DNA from 2 places in the Lactococcus sp. FSL K6-0773 genome. Region 1 is predicted to be linked to the other one. Evidence: riboswitches for the same ligand, from Rfam matches in the RefSeq annotation. Region 1 holds a riboswitch; the other holds the start of a gene.
The links. A riboswitch is a leader RNA that binds a small molecule or an ion and turns the genes downstream of it on or off. The one in region 1 is predicted to bind fluoride.

Region 1 (3,416 bases):
TTATAAATTTGACCTTTTGACAGGAATGGTTGGAGAATTTGATGAATTACAAGGGGTAATGGGTGAAAAATATGCGCTTTTAGCTGGTGAAAATGCAAATGTTTCTGCAGCAATTCGTGAACATTATATGCCAACTTCAGCCGAGGGAGAATTGCCTGAAACAAAAGTTGGTTCTGTGCTTGCAGCAGCTGACAAAATTGATTCAGTCCTCTCTTTCTTTAATGTTGGTTTAATTCCTTCTGGTTCAAATGACCCTTATGCCCTACGTCGAGCAGTACAAGGCTTGATTCGTATTATTGAAAAAATGAATTGGCATTTCGATTTATCTTTATTTATCGACCAATTTGAAGGTGAAAATCATCTTGAAATTTTGGATTTCGTCAAAGCACGTATTCAAAAACTCTTGCTTGAAAAACTCGATCGTCATGATATTGTTGAAGCGGCAATTAATAGTTCAAACTTTGATATTACAAACATGATGGAATCGGCTTTTGTCATTGATGGGCACAAACTTCACGAACCTTTTAAACCAGCAATTGAAAATGTTTCGCGTTCAATTAATTTGGTTAAAAAAGCAAAAGATATTAAAGAAATAAATCCAACACTTTTTGAAGAAGATGCAGAAGAAGCTCTTTATAACGTTGTTATTTCTCTTCAAAATCAATGGACTTATATGCCTGGTGAAGAAAAATTCAGAGCAATTGTTCATTCACTTGCACCTGCAATTGAAACTTTCTTTGAAAGTGTAATGGTAATGGCTGAAGATTTATCAGTTCGTGATAATCGTATTGCGTTGTTGTCAGAAGTTGTTGCATTAACAAGTGTTATGGCTGATTTTTCTTTGATTAATACAAAATAAAATTGATAAATTTACTGACAGAAAGTTTATTTATGACTTTAAAAAGCTGTCAGTAAAATTTGAGTTCTGTCAGTAATTTTAACAATATTCATGAAGAAAGGAACTAAGAAATGGCAATTACAAATGAACAAGTAGAACGTATTAATGAATTAGCGCGTAAGAAGAAAGCAGAAGGATTATCAGAAGCTGAGCTTGAAGAACAAGCCCTTTTACGTCGTGCTTACCTCGATAGTGTTAAAGCAAATTTCCGCTCACAAGTTGAAACCATCAAAGTTATTGATGAAAAAACAGGAGAAGATGTTACTCCGGATAAACTTAAAGAAATTCAACGTAAGAATGGGATGCGCGACTGAGCTTTTTCTTGCAAATATTTCATAAAATGTTAAAATAAATATTAATAAATGATGGGTATGGTGCACACCCGAAACCGCTTTAAGAATAAAATCTTAAAACTAATGGCGCCTACAAACAAAAGGCTATCTCCAAGTAGTCTTGTTTGTAGCGCCTTTTGTTTTGTAAAATATTATAAAGTGAGTTAAACTCACAAACAAGGAGTTTCAAAAATGAATTTTTTTAAAGTAGGAATTTCAAGAAGCGCAATTTTATATGTCTTCTTAGCTGTAATTATTGGGGGATTAATTGGTATTGTTGATGCTATATTTGGTCGAGGGCTTATCTATATTACTGAATTTAGAGATAGTCATGCCCTATATTTAATTCCATTTTTAACCTTAGCTGGTCTCTTAATCGTTTATATTTATAAGAATTTTGGTAAAGACAGCCAAAAAGGAATGGTCCTAATTTTTGAAGCGGGGAATCATGGGCGAGAAGATATTCCAAAACGTCTTGTTCCGCTGATTGTTTTCTCGACTTGGCTTTCTCATTTGTTTGGTGCCAGTGTTGGTCGTGAAGGAGTTGCAGTTCAAATTGGTGGTGTGATTGGACATGCGATTGGTAAAAAACTCTCAGCAAAAGAAGCTAAAAAAATACTTTTGATTACTGGTATGGCTGCTGGTTTTGCAGGGCTCTTTCAAACGCCAATCGCGGCAACTTTCTTTGCTATTGAAATTTTAATGTTGGGTAAAATTGAGTATAGAGCTTTAATCCCAGCTTTGGTTGGTTCATATGTTGCAAGTTGGACTTCAAGCAGTTTGGGATTAGAAAAATTTTCTTTCGCAATCAATACTAACATTCATATTGACCCTTTGGTTCTTTTAAAATTGGCTGTCATTGCCGTTTGTTTTGGACTTGTAGGAAGATTTTTTGCGGAATCTTTAGCTTTTATGAAAGCAACCGTCGCTAAAAGAATTGTTAATCCTTATTATAGAATTATTTTGATGGGAATTGTCATCTCAATTGGTTTACTTGTTATTCATTTGGACCGTTATGCTGGTCTTGGGACAAATTTGATTTCTTTAAGTTTTAATGGTGGACATATCAATGGATATGATTGGATATTAAAATTAATCTTTACGGTTTTATCAATTTCTGCTGGATTCCAAGGTGGGGAGGTCACACCACTCTTTGCTATTGGTTCAACATTGGGTGCAGCTTTGGCTATGCTCTTTGGTTTACCTGTCGAATTTGTGGCTGCTGCGGGTTATGTTTCAATTTTTTCAGCCGCAACAAACTCTTATTTTGGGCCAATTTTTATTGCTGCGGAGGTCTTTGGCTTTGGTTCGGTTCAATATATCCTACCAATTATGACAATTGCCTACGTTTTGAATGGAAATTCATCCATTTATGCGCAAGAAGTTCTAAATTTGGAAGTTTAAACAAAAAGATGACCTCTCTGGGTCATCTTTTTTTATATAATTTTTCAGTTTTAATGTAATCAATAACGTTTTGAGGTAAGAAGTAAGTGGGTTCAATATTTTTGGCAAACATTTCCCTTAGCATTGTACTAGAAATTGGTAACAAGGGAGCATCAAGCCAAGTAACAGGATAAGGACTTTTGGAGATTGTATCCGTTCTTCTTAAGGCAATGAATGTCACAAGTTTTAGGAGTTCATCAATTTTGTACCATTTGGGAAGATATTCCACCATGTCGCTACCAATAATGAAATAATAATCGGTATCAGGATTAGCTTCAGTCAGGAGTTTGAGCGTGTCATAACTGTAAGATTTTCCACCACGTTCAATTTCAATCAACTCAAGACCGAGTCTAGGATTTTCTTTGATTGCTAACTCAAGCATTTTAACTCGATGTTTTGCAGAAATGGTTTCTTTTTCATCGACATGAGGTGGAATATTTTCAGGCATTAGTAATACCTTATCCAAATTCATTTGTTGGGCAACTTGGTCAGCCATCATTAAATGAGCATGATGAATTGGATTAAAATTTCCTCCTAATAGACCTACTTTTTTTCTGTTCCCTTTATCCATAAGGGGGCTTTCTCCTTAATTTTTGAAATTATTTAATCTACCAATATTTTGAATCAGTCAATTTATATTGTACCATAGCTCATCGCAATCTATAAGACTAAAGAAAAACTCCTCAAGGGAGTTCTTTAATTTAAGATTCGATTTGGACAATGTATCTACTGTTAATATAATG
Region 2 (3,416 bases), 820 kb from region 1:
GCCACTTGGTCATTTCGTTATGGAACGCCCTATACCAAAGAGCTTGAAGATAAAATTATGGCTGACCTTGCTCAGCCTTATGTCCAAGGACTGACGCTTCTTGGTGGGGAACCTTTCTTGAATACGACATTTTTGATTCCTTTGCTCAAACGGATTCGTCGTGAGTTACCGGATAAAGATATTTGGTCATGGACAGGTTATACATGGGAAGAGATGTTGCTTGAAACAGATGACAAATTAGAAATGCTTGATTTGTTAGATATTTTAGTTGACGGTCGTTTTGAATTATCAAAGAAAAACTTAATGCTCCAATTCCGTGGGTCATCAAATCAGCGGATTATCGATGTACCAAAATCTCGAAAACAAGGACAAGTTGTCATTTGGGAAAAACTCAATGATGGTGAAAAAACTTTTGAACAAATTCATAAAGAAAAATTAATTTAAAAGTTACTGATGGACATTTGAGTATATCCGTAAGCGCTAAAGTGCCAACGGCTATCTTCTGACAGAAATTCTGTCACTAAAAATAAGCACTGACAAATGCGTCAGCGCTTATTTTTTAAATAATTTTGTAAAATCTGGTTCGTCGTCAGTAATTTTGAAATCTTTTAGCGCCGATTTTAGAGGGAGATGTTTCTTTTTTCCTTTTAAATAATTTTGACTTTCTTTGCTTTGGGCACTTTCGGCTAAATAATTTTGCTTTTGTATAACTCTATTTTCAATTTTTCTTTTGCTTTTCTTATTTTCGTCGGTGCTTTCAAAAGATTCATCTGGAAAAGTTTGAGAAAGTTGCTTGATAATGGTTTCTAAACCGAAATTACTACTAATCCAAAAAGGTGTATCGGTTGCTTTACAAGCTTCTTTAGCAAATTGAACTGAATGATGAGCCACATTGCGGTTTCTCATAACGACGAAATCAGCTTTGGCAACAAGTTGGTCAATCTCAAATCGATTAGGTTTTTTCTTATCAAAACCAAGAAAAGAAACGCCAACTTTTGCCAAGCCCTCTCTAAAATCATGCCAATATTTAACTTCACATAGAACAAGTAGTGTTTTCATGTTATTCCTTACTGATGGCTCTGTCTTTACTGACAGGAGCGAATTATAGTGATTATAACACAATTTTGCTTAATGATAAATGTATTTTTTTAAATATAAGTTTCAAAAATTTGACCTCATAAAAATAAAGTGGTAAATTAATAGTAGATGGGTATGGTGCACACCCGAAACCGTTTCAAGAAATAGCTTGAATCTAATGGCGCCTACAAAGCAAAGTCTTTTTTTGCCTTGTAGTCTGCCATTTTTTCTTTGACTTACAAGGCATTAAAGGCAAAGAAAAGGAGATTTATTATGACAGTCACAATCGAAAACATCCACGCAAGAGAAATTTTTGATTCTAGAGGAAATCCAACCGTTGAGGTAGATGTTAGATTAACAGATGGAACATTAGGACGCGCAGCAGTACCCTCAGGAGCATCAACTGGAGACCGTGAAGCAGTTGAATTAAGAGATGGTGGAGACCGTCTTCAAGGGAAAGGCGTTTCTAAAGCCGTCGCAAATGTCAATGGCGAAATTTATGAAGCCTTGAAAGGACAATCACCATTTAATCAAGCAAAATTAGATCATTTGATGATTGAGCTTGACGGGACAAAAAATAAATCTCGTTTAGGGGCTAATGCAATTTTAGGGGTTTCAATGGCCATTTCTCGTGCGGCAGCGAATAGTGAAAAAATTCCACTCTATCGCTATCTTGGTGGAGTTGATTTGGAACTTCCACAACCATTTTTCAATGTCATTAATGGTGGAGTACATGCCGATTCAGGAATTGACGTTCAAGAATTTTTGATTACACCAGTCAAACGGGAAAGTTTTCGCGATGGTTTAGAAAAAATTGCAAATATCTACCATACTCTGAAGAAAATTTTAGCTGACAAAGGGCTAGAAACAGCCGTAGGTGATGAAGGTGGCTTTGCCCCTAAACTTGGTTCTACTGAAAATGCAATTGCTACACTTTATCAAGCAATTGAAAGTGCAGGATATGTTCCTGGTGAAGAAATTGCGATTGCCATTGACCCAGCTTCAAGTGAATTTTATGATGATAAAGAAAAAGTTTATCGTTTTGAAGGGCAAAAATTGACTTCTAAAGAACTATTGACTTACTATGAAAATTTAGTTGAAAAATATCCAGCACTTATTTCTATTGAAGATGGATTTTCTGAACATGACTGGGAGGGCTTTGCAGCTCAAACGAAAGCTCAAGGTCAAAAAATTCAATTAGTAGGTGATGATATTTTTGTGACAAATCCTGAAATTTTCAAAGAAGGAATTAAAAAAGGTGTAGCAAATGCTATTTTGATTAAACTTAATCAAATCGGAACAGTAACTGAAGCGATTGAAGCCATTAGTTTAGCGAGAAAAGCAGGCTATAAGACAATGATTTCTCATCGTTCAGGTGAAACAGTTGATAGCTACATTGCCGATTTTGCGGTAGCCATGCATGCTGGCCAAATAAAAACAGGTTCAATGGCTCGAAGTGAACGGGTTGAAAAATATAATCAATTCTTGCGAATTGAAGAAGAATTAGGAAAAGATGTAGCTCTTGCTAGTTTTCCAGGATAGATAAAAATAAAAAAACATTAATTTTTATAATTAATGTTTTTTTATTTTTAAGAATGTGAATTTATAAAGGAGAAGAGGGGATTCGAACCCCCGATACGCTTGTGACGTATACACACTTTCCAGGCGTGCTCCTTCGGCCACTCGGACACTTCTCCGATTACTTTAATATTATAACAAAATCCCTTCTCGTTTAGCAATGACTTTTGAATGTTTTGTTTTGGCGATAAAGAATGTCATTTTTAGTAGAAATATAAAACTAAATGCTTAAAAGTGTCTAAAATTTGGTATAATAAGGGCTATGAATAAAATTCTCGAAGTAGAAAATTTAGTTTTTAAATATGAAAAAGAAAGCGATGTAAATCAGCTTAATGGGGTTTCCTTTTCGATTACAAAAGGGGAATGGGTTTCGATTATTGGCCAAAATGGTTCTGGTAAATCGACAACTGCTCGACTGATTGACGGTCTTTTTGAAGAATTTGAAGGAAAAGTCAAAATTGATGGAGAACTTTTGACTGCTGAAAATGTCTGGAATCTTCGTCGAAAGATTGGGATGGTTTTTCAAAATCCGGATAACCAATTTGTTGGGGCAACAGTTGAAGATGATGTCGCTTTTGGTATGGAAAATCAAGGAATTCCACGGGAAGAGATGATTAAACGGGTTGACGAAGCTTTGCTTGCTGTCAATATGCTTGATTTCAAAACCCGCGAACCCGCGAGACTTTCTGGTGGACAAAAGCAAAGGGTAGCTGTGGCCGGAATTATTGCTTTGCGACCTGAAATCATTATTCTTGATGAAT

Region 2: linked by a shared signal. The riboswitch ahead of eno (phosphopyruvate hydratase) and the one ahead of MHB61_RS03445 (voltage-gated chloride channel family protein) in region 1 are both predicted to bind fluoride.

Annotation. Positions count from the first base shown of each region.
Region 1 is NZ_JBBOVF010000001.1:721,016-724,431, reverse strand. Features, by position in the region: gene glyS (glycine--tRNA ligase subunit beta) at 1-859, shown strand, start outside; gene MHB61_RS03450 (DUF896 domain-containing protein) at 970-1,212, shown strand; fluoride riboswitch at 1,257-1,331, shown strand; gene MHB61_RS03445 (voltage-gated chloride channel family protein) at 1,423-2,634, shown strand; gene MHB61_RS03440 (nicotinate-nucleotide adenylyltransferase) at 2,657-3,244, opposite strand.
Region 2 is NZ_JBBOVF010000001.1:1,540,049-1,543,464, reverse strand. Features, by position in the region: gene nrdG (anaerobic ribonucleoside-triphosphate reductase activating protein) at 1-444, shown strand, start outside; gene MHB61_RS07435 (DUF2325 domain-containing protein) at 553-1,059, opposite strand; fluoride riboswitch at 1,200-1,272, shown strand; gene eno (phosphopyruvate hydratase) at 1,351-2,619, shown strand; tRNA gene MHB61_RS07425 (tRNA-Ser) at 2,687-2,774, opposite strand; gene MHB61_RS07420 (energy-coupling factor ABC transporter ATP-binding protein) at 2,918-3,416, shown strand, end outside.